2 regions of the Pseudoalteromonas sp. P1-11 genome follow, and region 1 is predicted to be linked to the other one. Evidence: predicted binding sites of a transcription regulator. Region 1 holds the regulator's gene; the other holds the start of a gene.
The links. Region 1 encodes ArgR, which controls arginine synthesis, uptake and breakdown. Its sites were predicted from a motif close to ANTGAATANNTATTCANT; they were not measured.
Positions count from the first base shown of each region.

Region 1 (7,695 bases):
TATAGATGGCAAATGTGTAAGCGATAAGCATACATTTGTATCACCAGAGCATCGTAATATAGGGATGATGTTTCAAGATTATGCCTTGTTTCCGCACCTCAGTGTGGCCGATAATATTGCGTTTGGGCTGGGTAAAATAAGCAAAGTTCAAAAACAGCAACGGGTAGAGGAAATGCTAGAGCTAGTGCATTTAACAGGGTGTGCAAAACGCTACCCTCATCAGCTCTCGGGCGGCCAGCAGCAACGCGTGGCTATTGCGCGGGCTTTGGCTTATAAGCCTAGTTTATTGCTTCTTGATGAGCCTTTTTCGAACATAGATACACAAGTACGTTTTGAGTTAATTGCTGATATTAGGCGCATTATTAAAGCGCAGCAGGTTTCTGCGGTATTTGTTAGCCACTCAAAAGAAGAAGCCTTTGCGTTTTCAGACACGCTAGCCATTATGCACCAAGGAAAAATAGCCCAACAAGGTACACCAGAGCAGCTTTTTGCCGTGCCAAAGACAAAGGAGGTTGCAGAGTTTCTGGGTCAGGGCATATACTTAGTCGCAGAAGTGTTAACGGCAACTGAATACGCAACGCCTTTTGGTGTCGTGCAATCGCAGCATGAGCATACGCACAGTGCAATAAAAGGGCAGGTGTATATTCGTCCACACCATATTGAGCTTGCGCAAAATACGCAGGCCGATAACCCTCAAGGTGTGAGCATTTTAAGCCGTCGGTTTATAGGCTCGGCTTATGTTTTCACTGTTGTAATTGCAGAGCAAGAGATTGAAGTTGCCGCACAATATGGCCAGTCATTTGAAATAAATGAGCAGGTTATAATAAAAATAAAACCTCACACGGTGAATTTTTTCGAATCATAACAAATGTGTTATTCGCTGTGTTTTATAAAGCTAAGGAATAACAATGGCGCAAGCGCAATCTGGGATTTGTGCTGAAGCAAACTTACACGGTTTGCATTTATTTTTTAATGTATTTGATGGTCAAGACGAGTCATTGCGTGCAAAGCTTAAGCGCGTAAGCGCAATTGAAGAAGAGTTTAGTGATCAGTTCTCCGAAGCCATGCTTTCGTGCATGGTGGCTATAGGCGCGCAATATTGGCCGCATATACTACCTGAATATATCCCAAGCGAGCTGCAAAGCTTTCCTAATATAAATCACAGTGATTTTGTTATGCGCGTACAGCCATGTGATTTATTCATACAAATCCGCTCAGACAGAGAAGATGTTAATCACCTTTTTGCATTGCAAATATTAAAGTTGTTTTCGCCCGATGTAGAGCTAGTTGAACAAATTCGCAATTTTAGGTTTTTAGATGGGCGAGACTTTAACGGCTTTATTTATGCAGGCGACACCCCACATGGACGCCAAAAACGAATCACGGCACTGGTTAATAACCCCGACAGCTTTGAACACCAAGGCAGCTATATTCATGTACAGCGTTATAAGCATGACCTGAGTGTATGGCAGCATTTATCACTAAGCGAGCAAGAGCATATTATGGGGCGCACGCGTTTAGATAACACTTTAATTGAGCCTAAGGTAGATACTAGCCACGCGACTAGAAGTGAGCTAAAAGATGAGAGCGGCCAAGCAATACTGCTTAACCAAAGCATGCCGTATGGCGATGTTTACGAGCAAGGCATGCTAAGTATTACATGCTCTGCATCGGGAAGTGCGTTTGAAAAGGTACTTAACAGCCGCATAGGAAAAGGGGAGTGTTACGACCACTGGCTTGATTTTACTCAAGCCGATATGGGCTCAGCGTTTTTTGCGCCGTCAGTTAGTTTTTTAAAACAGCTTTAAACCGTATCAAATAAAATACGTACGCGCTCTAGTGTAATGTCTATTTCAGATATTTTTGCTGGCGCAATAAAAATAGTGTCATCTCCGGCAATTGTGCCCAATACACCATCAGCTTTGCCTAGTGAGTCTAATAAGCGGGCAATTAGCTGCGCAGCGCCTGGGCTGGTGGTTATAATAATCATCATTTCGTTATGCATAATATCAATAACAAGCTGACGTAGTGGGCTTTTAGCAGTCGGTACGCCCATTTCTGCGGGTAGGCAATAAACCATTTCTTGTTTAGCATTACGGGTACGCACAGCGCCAAACTTGCTAAGCATGCGCGACACCTTACTTTGGCTTATATTGTCAAAGCCTTGCTCTTTTAATGCTTCGACTATTTCGCCTTGCGAGCCAAAGTTCTCTTCTTTTAAAAGTGCTTTAAACGCTTTTACCAGCGCTTCTTGTTTGTCTTGTGGTTGCATAGTCTTTATTCATTTTTGTTATTTATAATGCAAATTCTACACAAAAATGAATAATTATGCAGCAGTTGTTTAGTTAACTTGCCAGTTTGCTGCGATAAACCAACAAAGTTTACAACTATGGTCGAAAATATACCTGAAATAAGCAGGATAAATTTGTTTTTAGTCGCTAATTTCATTATCTTAAGAGCCACAAATATTTCCTACCTCAAATTACGGAGAATTCCAATGAAAGTTGCTGTATTAGGTGCTGCAGGCGGTATCGGTCAAGCGTTGTCTTTATTATTAAAAACAGGCTTACCAGCTGGTTCTGAATTATCACTTTACGATGTTGCACCAGTTGTACCAGGTGTTGCGGTTGACCTATCTCACATCCCTACAGATGTTAAAGTAGCAGGTTTTGGCGCAGACGATTTAAATAAAGCGCTTGAAGGGTGTGATATCGTACTTATCCCAGCGGGTATGCCACGTAAACCAGGTATGGATCGTGCGGATTTATTTAACGTAAACGCAGGTATCATCAAAACATTAGCAGAAGGCATTGTAGCTAGCTGTCCTAAAGCGTTAGTGGGTGTTATCACTAACCCAGTAAACGGCACTGTACCAATTGTTGCTGAAGTATTCAAAAAAGCAGGTACTTACGACGCTAAGCGCGTATTTGGTATCACTACGCTTGACGTAATTCGTTCAGAAGCATTTGTTGCTGAGCTTAAAGGCGTAGACGTAGCAACCGTTAAAGTACCAGTAATTGGTGGTCACTCTGGCACAACCATTCTACCTCTACTTTCTCAAGTTGAAGGCGTAAGCTTCACTGAAGAAGAAGTAGCTACACTTACTCCACGTATCCAAAATGCAGGTACTGAAGTAGTAAATGCTAAAGCGGGCGGTGGTTCAGCTACATTATCTATGGGTGCTGCTGCAGCACGTTTTTGTATGTCTTTAGTTAAAGGCCTACAAGGTGAAGACGTAGTAGATTACGCATACGTTGCTGTTGAAAATGGCGATGCAGAGTACTTTGCTCACCCAGTACGTTTAGGCACAAACGGCGTAGAAGAAATCCTTTCTTACGGCGAGCTAAGCGCATTTGAAGGAAAAGCTAAAAACGACATGCTTGAAACTCTGAAAAAAGACATCAAAGAAGGTGTTGATTTCATGGCGTAATAGCCAAGTTATGCACAAAAAAGCCTGCTTATGCAGGCTTTTTTATTGCTCGAAAATTATGGCCCTTAAATACTAATTAAGGGAGGCTGCAAAGTTAGTGATCTCGCTCTACAGCTATACGCGCTAAGCTGATTAACGCTTGCTTGTACTGCGACTCTGCTAAAAAGTCTAAACAGGCAATGGCCTTGTCTGCTTCTTGCTGCGCCTTTTGCATTGTAAATTCAAGTGCGTTGGTTTGTTTAAGTGCCGTTAAAATAGCCTCAAGGTTATCCATACCATTGCAATGCTCAATGGCATCACGAATAAGGGCTCTTTGCTGATCACTGCCGTGCTTCATCGCATATATTAGCGGTAAGGTTGGCTTACCTTCTGCTAAATCATCACCAATATTTTTACCTAATTGGTCAGCGTCTGCGTTGTAATCAAGCACGTCATCAACTAACTGAAAAGCAGTACCTAAATGCATACCATATAAATTAAGCGCATCTAACACACTGTTATCTTGCTCGGTAATAATAGCTGCAAGCCCTGTAGCGGCTTCAAATAATTTAGCCGTTTTAGAGTAAATAACCTGCATGTAACTTGCTTCGGTGGTATTAGGGTCGTTGCAATTCATAAGTTGCAATACTTCGCCCTCAGCAATCACGTTGGTGGCATCAGCAAGCACTTGCATAATTTGCATTTTGCCCAGCCCCACCATAAGTTGAAACGAGCGGGTGTAAATAAAATCCCCAACCAGCACGCTGGCAGCATTACCAAACTCGGCATTTGCAGTCGGTGTACCACGGCGCAGGTTAGATTCATCAACAACATCATCATGTAATAGTGTTGCAGTATGAATAAATTCAACAATCGTTGCCAAAGTAATGTGATCTTTACCTTGGTAACCCAAAGCTCTTGCTGCCAATATTGCCAGCATCGGGCGTACGCGTTTGCCGCCGCTGTTAACGATGTACAAACCAAGTTGATTGACTAACGCCACATCTGAGCGCATTTGCGCGTGTATAAGTTGATTGACGTCATTCATATCGCTTTCGATTAACGCCTGGATAGCTTTTATATCCATTGATCTCCGAGCCAATTTTTATGTGTGAACGGCGCCGATTGTACAACAAAAAAAGCACTAGCTCGATATTTTGTGACGATTCATTAAAAAAACCGAGTTAAAAACCTTAATTAGCGCTTAATTAGGGTATTTAATTGTATATTTCACACTCAAATGGCGACTATTTATTGCGCAGTCAATGGGTTCTGGAGTAGGCATAACGACACGTAAATTTATTTTGTCTTTGCACTAAAAAGCGCTTGGCAACAGGGCAATTTAATATAAAATGGGGGAAATATTGAATTGCTCTCAATGCAGCTACTTTTTATTCATTTTAATTACAAAATAGGCTTGCTAGTTTTTATGCATTAGCGTAAACTTCGCGCCCTATCGAAGAATATTTTAGTTGCGTCGATTTGAGGGCGCACAGACGGAGTTAATTATGTACGCGGTTTTCCAAAGTGGTGGTAAACAGCATCGTGTGACTGAAGGTCAAACGATTCGTCTTGAAAAATTAGACGTTGAAACTGGTGCAGCAGTTGAATTTGATTCAGTACTTTTAGTTGCTGATGGTGAGAAAATCGAGATCGGTGTACCGTTCGTAAACGGTGGTAAAGTAACAGCTGAGGTTGTTTCACATGGTCGCGGTGAGAAGATTAAGGTTGTTAAATTTAGACGCCGTAAGCATTCTCGTAAGCAAATGGGCCATCGTCAATGGTTCACTGAAGTTAAAATCACTGGCATTAGCGCTTAATTAGAGGTACTTAGAAATGGCACATAAAAAAGCAGCTGGTAGTACTCGTAACGGTCGCGATTCAGAAAGCAAACGCCTAGGTGTTAAGCGTTTTGGTGGCGAATCAGTTCTAGCGGGTAGCATCATTGTTCGTCAACGTGGTACTCGTTTCCACGCTGGCGCAAACGTAGGTATCGGTAAAGACCACACTATCTTCGCAAAAGCAGATGGTAAAGTTCAATTTGAACAAAAAGGTCCTTTAAACCGTAAATACGTAACTATCGTAGCTGAGTAATCAGTAAGGTAGTAAAAAACCCCGCCTTTGCGGGGTTTTTTGTTTTCAGAAACGTCAAATATATACCCAAGCCTGCATTTACGTTGGCTTGGGTATATAATAGTTAAATTAAAGCCAATCCCTAAAGTGAGTAATCATGAAGTTTGTAGATGAAGTAGAAATTCGCGCAGAAGCTGGTGACGGCGGCAGCGGTGTCGTGTCTTTCCGTCGAGAAAAATATGTACCAGACGGTGGCCCGGACGGCGGTGACGGTGGAGACGGTGGTAGTGTTTATCTACAAGCTGATGAAAACTTAAATACCCTAATTGATTACCAGTTTGAGCGTTTTCACCGTGCCGAGCGTGGTACTAATGGTCAAAGCCGTAACTGTACAGGTAAAAAGGGCGAAGACTTGGTAGTAAAAGTACCTGTGGGTACACGTATTACCGACGTTGACACTCAAGAGGCGTTAGGCGATTTAACGCAGCATGGTCAAAAAATTGTGGTTGCAAAAGGTGGTTTCCATGGCTTGGGGAATGCACGTTTTAAATCAAGTACTAACCGTGCTCCACGTCAAAAAACGTTAGGTACTCCAGGTGAAGTTCGTAACCTTAAATTAGAGCTTATGCTACTTGCCGATGTAGGCCTATTAGGGTTGCCAAATGCAGGTAAATCAACGTTTATTCGCAGTGTATCGGCAGCAAAGCCAAAAGTAGCTGATTACCCGTTTACCACGCTAATTCCTAATTTAGGGGTGGTGCGCCCAGAGGCTAACAAATCGTTTGTAATAGCCGATATTCCGGGCTTAATTGAAGGCGCCTCAGACGGTGCTGGCCTAGGTATTCGCTTTTTGAAGCATTTAGAGCGTTGTCGTGTATTGTTACACGTGATTGATGTTATGCCTGTCGATGGTTCAAACCCTGTTGATAATGCGTTTGCCATTATTAACGAGTTACACCAATACAGCCCTAAGCTTGCTGAAAAGCCACGCTGGTTAGTGTTTAATAAAATAGACCTATTGCCAGAAGATGAAGCGCAAGCTTTGTGTGAGCAAATTGCGCAAGAGCTAGGTGAAGAAGAAAACGTTTACCGTATTTCAGCAGTCAATAAGCTTAATACTCAGCCATTAATTCACGATATTATGGCATTACTTGATAGCATGCCTAAAGAGAAGTTCGTTGAGATTGAAGACGAAGAAGTTGAGTTCAAGTGGGATACCTACCATCAAAAAGCAACCAAAGGCGATGATGATGATTGGGACGACTGGGATGAAGACGACTACGATGTAGAAGTGGTCTACGAGCGTTAATAAAAAACATATTTTAAAAAGGAGCATAAGCTCCTTTTTTATTTTTTAAGAATAAAGTACTAGGTATTTGATGTGATAATTTCAATGATCGCCGCAATGGCAAACAACCGTGTAATTGGTCTTGATAATAAAATGCCGTGGCATTTACCCGCCGATCTACAGCATTTCAAAAAGGTAACAACAGGCAAACCTGTCGTTATGGGGCGTAAAACATTTGAATCGATAGGTCGTCCTTTACCTGGGCGTCGCAACATAATTATTACCCGTAATAGCCAGTATAGCGCTCAAGGTATTGAGACGGTCACCACCCCAGAGGCTGCGCTAGAGCTGGTTAAAGCCGAAGAAGAGGTGATGATAATTGGCGGTGGTAATATTTATCAGCAGTTTTTACCAAGTGCCGATCGTTTATATTTAACCTTTATAGATTTAGAGGTTGAAGGGGATACGCAGTTTCCCGATTACCAAGCGGTAGCAACGTGGAAAAACGTCGACGAACAGGCAAATAAACCCGACGAAAAGAATCAATATAGTTATAAATTCGTAACTTTATATAAAAAAGATTAACATTATTGCGAAACTTACAGCAGGTTGGTACAATATTAGACAATCAACATAGGTAAAAAGTACCATAAAGGGTGTTTCATGTTTAAATTGTCAAAGCTAATTGTTATTACAGCCGTTGCTGCTGGTTCGTTAATGTATACCGTGCCTGCTAAAGCAAATGATCAATTAGCAGTATCTATTTGTGAATATATCGCAGCTGATGATAAAAACCGTTTACGTAGTAAACTAAAAAGCTCACGTGTAAAAATTCGCAATATTTACGATGCTATTCAATGTAATGGTAATAATTTACTTCGCCATGCTGTAGTTAGTAACGCTGTTGACTCGGGCGAGTACATAG
Region 1 covers NZ_LJSP01000001.1:154,128-161,822, forward strand. The annotation lists gene AN390_RS00700 (ABC transporter ATP-binding protein) at 1-865, shown strand, start outside; gene AN390_RS00705 (Dyp-type peroxidase) at 909-1,808, shown strand; gene argR (transcriptional regulator ArgR) at 1,805-2,272, opposite strand; gene mdh (malate dehydrogenase) at 2,498-3,430, shown strand; gene ispB (octaprenyl diphosphate synthase) at 3,525-4,496, opposite strand; gene rplU (50S ribosomal protein L21) at 4,918-5,229, shown strand; gene rpmA (50S ribosomal protein L27) at 5,246-5,503, shown strand; gene cgtA (Obg family GTPase CgtA) at 5,640-6,791, shown strand; gene folA (type 3 dihydrofolate reductase) at 6,864-7,355, shown strand; gene AN390_RS00745 (DUF3718 domain-containing protein) at 7,434-7,695, shown strand, end outside.

Region 2 (7,695 bases), on a different contig from region 1:
GGTTGGCAATAAGCGCACTAAAATCAGTCAGCGCCCCTACTCCCATAAAAATTAATAAAGGGAAGATCCCCGTATCAATACCTACGTAGTACACGTAATAAAGCAAACCACCTGGGTCAGAAAGCCCAGCAACCGGAATATTAGTCAGTATTGCGCCAAAGCCAATCGGCAGCAGTAATAGGGGTTCAAAGTTTTTAGCAATGGCTAAAAACAACAACAAAGACCCTACCGCAATCATTATTAAGCCAGGAAACGTAAAGTTAGCAATGCCGGTAGCATGCCAAAGGTTTAAAAGACCTTCCATTAAAGCTACTCCTACGCCATCGCTATAATTGCATCGCCCGTTGTCACAGCATCACCTTCAGACACTAAGACCTCAGCCACAGTACCTGAGTGCATTGCACGAACCTCGGTTTCCATTTTCATCGCTTCCATAATAACAACCACATCGCCTTCGTTTACGGCTTGGCCTGCTTTTACTTTTACTTTAAAAATATTACCTGCCAGTGGCGCATTCAGTGTTTCACCTGATGCAACCGATGCTGATTGTGGTAAGTGCTCTGAATCTTTTAGCGTTACCTCTTTAAGCTCGCCACCTTGCGCAACCACTACATCGTAAACTTTACCGTCAACTTTAACGCTGTATTGCTCAGCGCTAACACCTTTGCTACTTGCAGGTTTTGCTGCAGGTTTAGCGTTTGCATCATCAGCACTTGGCACTGCTTCAAAGGCATCTGGGTTGTTGCGGTTTTTAATAAATTTAAGGCCAACCTGTGGGAATAATGCATAGGTAAGCACATCATCTATTTGCTCATCAGCAAGTGTTAAACCTTGTTCTTGCGCTTCTTTTTGCAGCTCTGCTTCAAGCGATGCAAGCTCTGGGGCTATATTATCTGCAGGGCGACACGTAATAACCTCGCTGCCATCAAGCACTCGCTCTTGCAGCTCTTTGTTCATAGGTGCAGGTGTTAAACCATACTCGCCTTTTAAAACACCGGCGGTTTCTTTGGTAATTGTTTTATAACGCTCACCCGTAAGCACATTTAGTACTGCTTGTGTGCCTACAATTTGCGATGTTGGAGTAACTAGCGGAATAAAACCTAAATCTTCACGCACGCGTGGGATCTCAAGTAACACTTCATTTAGCTTATCTGCTGCGCCTTGCTCTTTAAGTTGGTTTTCCATGTTGGTTAACATGCCACCAGGTACTTGCGCGAGTAAAATACGGCCATCAACACCTTTAAGGCTCCCCTCAAAGGCAGCGTACTTTTTACGTACATCTCTAAAATAAGCCGCTATTTCTTCTAACTGGTTTAAATCTAATTCGGTATCGCGGGGCGTACCTTCAACAATCGCTACAATGGTTTCTGTAGCTGAATGACCGTAAGTCATACTCATTGAAGAAATTGCGGTATCAAGCATATCAATGCCCGCATCGATGGCTTTTTGATACGTAGCTGTACTTAAACCTGTGGTTGCATGGCACTGCATAGCAATAGGGATAGAAACGGTTTCTTTTAGCCCTTTAATAAGTTGCTCTGCATCGTATGGTTTTAATAAGCCTGCCATATCTTTAATACAAATAGAGTGACAACCTAAATCCTCTAGCTGTTTTGCAAGGGTTAACCACATATCAAGGGTATGCACAGGGCTTACAGTATAAGAAATAGTACCTTGTGCGTGTGCTCCTACTTTTACAGCCGCTTTAATTGCCGTTTCTAAGTTACGTACATCGTTCATGGCGTCAAAAATACGAAATACATCTACACCATTTTTGTGGGCACGCTCTACAAACTTTTCTACCACGTCATCGGCATAGTGGCGGTAACCCAATAAATTTTGCCCGCGCAATAACATTTGCTGTTTAGTATTGGGCATTGCTTTTTTAAGGGCACGAATACGCTCCCACGGATCTTCACCTAAATAACGAATACACGAATCAAACGTAGCGCCGCCCCACGACTCAATAGACCAATAACCGGCATCATCAAGTTTGCTAGCAATAGGGAGCATGTCATCTAAGCGCATACGGGTTGCAAGTAAAGACTGATGAGCATCGCGTAAAACAAGTTCTGTTAATTTTAATTTAGCCATGTGTGCCTCTTATTTATTATTTGATTTGTACTGAGCAATGGCAGCACTAATAGCAGCGATGTGCTCGTTTGGCACACCTTGAGATTTTAAAGATGGTGATTTAACCGGTATTGCAACTTCAGCCTCGTCAAAACGAGCAACCAAGTTAGACATGAGTGACACAGCACCAATCAATATTGAAAGAAATACAAACACGCCCACCATGCCCGTAAGCATCAAGCTACCTGCGGTTGTGAGTACAGCTCCTATATCCATTTTTCTCCCCCTGCACTATATAGCGATATAAAAAACCGCTTTATTTAAATAATTATTCACCGAATGATAACAAAACTTTTAACTTTGTCCACCACCTGTCAATTGGTAAAACCAATTAAAATTAAACTAACATACAGCCATAATAGTTAACATAGCTAATACAGGGTTAAATTGGCTTAGATATAGATGATAAAAATAACCGTTATAGGCAAAGGTTATATGGTTAAACCCAAAAAAACTTAAAAACTATAAAAAATAGTAAGTTAAACGGCAGGTAAAAAATCAGCTTGGGCTAAAATGTAAATTGGTCTTACCAAGACTAGTAAAGCAGCGCACAAAAAATATTTATTTTTTTACTCTCTTTACAATAGTGTGAATAAGTTACATCGTTAAACGTAAAACTTACCAATCCTAAATTTATAATCTTCGCCCAAAAACCATAACATATTGAAAATTAATAAAATTAAACTCTGGCACGCAACTGGCATTATTACTTTCGAACGAATTTGATAACCAAGGAGAAAACAATGTTACGCTGGACAATTACATTTTTAGTTATTGCTTTAATCGCTGCAGTGTTAGGTTTTGGTGGTATCGCAGGTGCCGCAGCTGGTATAGCAAAAATTATATTCTTTATCTTTTTAGTACTTTTAGTGATTTCTTTAGTTTCAGGTGCGCTGCGCGGTAAATCGCCCAGGTAGCTACTAACATACTTAAAACACTAAACAATCAACATATACAAGGAATTACATTATGAACTCAACAACTTTAAAAGCAGCACTAATCGCCGTATTTGCAGGTTTCTTTATGATGGGTTGTGAAGACAACCACGCAGAAGAAGCAGGTGAGCGTATTGATGAAGCAGTAACTGACGTGCAAAACTCTGTTGAAGATGCATGTGAAAATGTAAAAGAAGGCGTTAACGCAGAAGAAACTAACTGTTAATCTGTTTGGTAACGTAAAAAACGGCTTTTAATAAGCCGTTTTTTTTTGCGCTAATAAAAAGCGGCTTCTAACTCTTATAATGCATAGCCTACATTAACGGGTGTGATTTTTACGCTAGCTTGTTAAAATAGCGAAAACTATTACTTATTAGCAATTATGGCACTGACCACCACTTACACACTCGATAAACCCTACTACTACGAATGCTTTGACGAGTCCCACTCTTATAGTAAAGCAGCTAAGCCAAAGTATTTTTTGCTGGCATTACTGGTGTGCTTAGGTTTAATTAGTATTTACGCTATGGACGATCATTACCTAGGTACATTTTTAATAATGCTGGGTGTATTAGAATGCGTTGCCTTTTATTACCGTAGGCCTTGGTGGGTTACGCGCCAAATGTTTAGTCGTGCTTCGGGCTCAACGGTTACTCTTTCATTTACCGATGACGCTATTAGCACCGAGAACCACTATAAAAGCCATACATTTAAGTGGGCAGAAATAACCCATATCATTAAAACTAACCACGGCTACTTAGTACACCATAATAAAGGTATGCAATATATTTCTAGCAGTGTATTAACCGATGAAATGCGCGATTTTATAAACAAAAAAGCCACTCAGTGAGTGGCTTTTGGTATAGCTAAGTGCATTACTCAGCTAAGTATACGAGTTGATTAAGCATTGCCCGGATTAGGGTTAGACTTTTCAGCTTGTATACGCATGTAAATCTCTTCACGATGCACTGAAACGTCTTTAGGTGCGTTAACACCAATTCGAACTTGATTTCCTTTAACACCTAATACAGTAACAGTTACTTCGTCACCAATCATTAGGGTTTCACCTACTCTACGAGTTAGTATTAGCATTCTCTTGCTCCCATGTTCCAATAAATTATAAGATTCCGCTTGACCATTTTAATGAAAAATTGATTGAAAAGTAAGTAAAAACTCCCAAACTATCCATTTTCTGTTAAAAATTCTGAGTGTAACGCTCTTACTGCTAGTTCTAAATACTTCTCGTCAATTAAAACCGATACCTTGATTTCAGACGTCGATACTAAAACTATGTGTATGCCTTCTTGCGCCAATGCATCAAAAAATTGATGCGCTACACCACTGTGAGACTTCATTCCTATGCCAACAGCCGACACTTTTGCAACTGTTGTATCACTAGAAATGCTATCAGCCTGCAGATTTACCTGTTGTTGAGTTAGTAAATCGTGTGCTTGCAAATAGTCATTTGAATGCACAGTAAAGGCATAGTCTATTTTTTCAAAGTTATGATTAACTTGACTAATCATATCTATTTCGATGCCATTTTCTGCAAAAAGTTTCAAAATTTTTGTAAGAGAATGAACACAGTATGGTACGCCATGTACCTTTATCAAGCATTCGTCACGATTAAACGCAATCCCCGACACAACCTTAGTTGGCATATCGCTCTCCTCAAAACTTATTAGCGTTCCTTCATCGGGCTCAAAACTCGAAAGCACCCTTAGCGGCATTTTATGATTACCAGCCGACTCAACAGCACGAATATGCAATACTTTTGCGCCTAAGCTTGCCAGCTCTAGCATTTCGGCAAACGTTACATGGCGCATTCGCTGTGCGTTTGGTTCTACACGAGGATCAGTAGTGTATACGCCATCAACGTCGGTATAGATCTGACATTCATCGGCTTTTATTGCCGTGGCTATTTCTACCGCAGAGGTATCGGTGCCGCCGCGTCCAAGGGTTGTAATATTGCCCTCTACATCGCGCCCCTGAAAACCGGCAATAATCGCAACCCGATTATGCTCAAGCTCATGCTTTAAACGCGTCGCAGCAACCTCTTCAATACGGGCTTTACCAAACATGTTATCGGTTTGAATATTAACCTGATCGGCTAGTAGGCTTACAGCCGAATGGCCACGTTTTATAATAGCCATAGCAAGGAGCGAAACAGAAACCTGTTCTCCAGTGCTAATAAGTACGTCTAATTCTCGGCTACTCGGGCGAGTATCTATTTGCTTGGCGAGGTTAATTAAGCGGTTGGTTTCTCCCGACATGGCCGAAAGAACCACAACCACTTGATGACCTTGCTGCTTAGTTTTAACAACAAGGTCGGCGACCGCTTCTATTCGCTCAATAGAGCCAACCGAAGTGCCGCCAAACTTTTGGACAATAAGTGCCACGTAAGCTTAAACTTTCTCGCTTACCCAGGCTGTCACGCTTTCAAGCGCGGCGTTTAGGTTTTCTGGCTGTGAACCACCCGCTTGTGCCATATCAGGACGACCGCCCCCTTTGCCGCCTACTTGGCCTGCCATGTGGTTTACAAGCTCACCGGCTTTAACTTTACCGGTTAAATCTTTCGTTACACCGGCAATTAGGCTTACTTTTTCGCCGCTGGCAACACCCAATGCAATAACACCTGAGCCAATCTTGTTTTTAAGATCGTCAACCATACCACGAAGCGCTTTAGATTCAGTTCCTTCAACGTTTGCCACTAATAGCTTAACGCCATTAATTTCAACAATCGAATCAAGTAAAGACGCACCCGCTGCACTGGCTAGCTTATCGTTAAGCTGTGCAATTTGCTTTTCAAGGCCTTTAGACTTTTCAAGAAGCGCAGTTACTTTTTCAAGTACCGATGCGCTATCACCTTTTACCAGCGCTGCTACATCGTTTAGCTGTTTTTCTTGCTCGCTTACATACGCCACTGCATCTGCGCCTGTTACAGCTTCAATACGGCGTACGCCTGCAGCAATACCGCTTTCAGATACAATTTTAAATAAGCCAATATCACCCGCGCGCTCTACGTGCGTACCGCCACACAGTTCAATTGAGTAATCGCCAATGGTTACTACGCGTACTTCATCGTCGTACTTTTCGCCAAACAGCGCCATTGCCCCTTTTGCTTTAGCGTCATCAATCGCCATAAGCTCAGTGTTTAGGGCAAAGTTACGACGAATTTCATCGTTAACTACACGCTCAATTTCACGTAGCTCGTCTTTAGTAACAGCTTCAAAGTGCGAGAAGTCAAAACGTAAACGCTCAGGCTCAACCAGTGAGCCTTTTTGGCTTACGTGTTCACCTAATAGTTGGCGCAGTGCTTCGTGTAAAATATGCGTAGCTGTGTGATTTTTCTTAATGCGTTCACGGCGTGCATCATCAATAGTGGCATCTACTTTATCGTTAACCGCAATGCGCCCTTGTACGCTACCGTGGTGCGCAAACGCATTACCCAGTTTAGTAGTGTTAGTCACTGTAAACTCACCACCTGCAACAGTAATGGTACCGGTATCACCTGTTTGGCCACCAGATTCTGCATAAAATGGCGTATGATTAAGTACAACAATGCCTTGTTGGCCGTCTTCTAAAATAGAAACCGACTCACCATTTGCAAAAACTTCTACTACTGTAGCGCTATGATGTGTGCTGTCGTAGCCTTTAAACTCAGTGTGTTTTTCTGACTTTAATTGCTCGTTGTAATCGGCACCAAATTTACCCGCTTGCTGCGCTGTTTTACGCTGTACAGCCATGCACTCTTCAAAGCCTGCATGGTCTATTGTCATTTGGCGTTCACGGGCTACATCGGCCGTTAAATCAGCAGGGAAACCATAGGTGTCGTATAATTTAAATACTAAATCACCAGGAATAACATCGCCTTTAAGCTCGCTTAGGCTTTCTTCTAAAATAGCTAAGCCACGCTCAAGGGTTTTACCAAATTGTTCTTCTTCAATGCGCAGTACTTTTTCGATAATTTCTTGCTGCTTTGCAAGCTCTGGGTAGGCTTGGCCCATTTGTTCAATAAGCGCTGCAACCAGTTTATAGAAAAACGCACCTTGTGCACCAAGCTTGTTACCATGGCGTACTGCACGACGAATAATACGACGCAATACATAACCACGGCCTTCGTTTGATGGCATAACACCATCAGAAATTAAAAACGCACACGAACGAATATGATCCGCAACAACGCGTAGCGACTTATCGTTTAAATCTTGTGCGTTAGTTACACTTGCCGCAGCTGCAATTAAGCCTTGGAACAAGTCGATTTCGTAGTTTGAATGCACGCCTTGTAAAATAGCAGCAATACGCTCAAGGCCCATACCTGTATCAACAGATTGTTTAGGCAGCGGCTCCATAGTACCGTCGCTTTGACGGTTGTACTGCATAAATACAAGGTTCCAAATTTCGATAAAGCGGTCGCCATCTTCTTCAGGTGAGCCCGGAGGACCGCCCCAAATGTGCTCACCGTGATCGTAAAATATTTCAGAACACGGGCCACACGGGCCAGTATCGCCCATTGACCAAAAGTTATCTGAGGTAGCAATACGAATAATACGATCTTCGCTTAGGCCAATATCATTGTGCCAAAAGCCAAATGCATCTTCATCGTCGTGGTAAATAGTAACAAGTA
Region 2 covers NZ_LJSP01000006.1:137,596-145,290, forward strand. The annotation lists gene AN390_RS12305 (sodium ion-translocating decarboxylase subunit beta) at 1-304, opposite strand, end outside; gene oadA (sodium-extruding oxaloacetate decarboxylase subunit alpha) at 316-2,094, opposite strand; gene AN390_RS12315 (OadG family protein) at 2,104-2,349, opposite strand; gene AN390_RS19660 (DUF1328 domain-containing protein) at 2,877-3,050, shown strand; gene AN390_RS12320 (hypothetical protein) at 3,103-3,294, shown strand; gene AN390_RS12325 (YcxB family protein) at 3,451-3,918, shown strand; gene csrA (carbon storage regulator CsrA) at 3,969-4,160, opposite strand; gene AN390_RS12335 (aspartate kinase) at 4,250-5,467, opposite strand; gene alaS (alanine--tRNA ligase) at 5,474-7,695, opposite strand, start outside.
Region 2: the regulator ArgR is predicted to act here: its motif matches at 2,393-2,410, upstream of AN390_RS12315 (OadG family protein).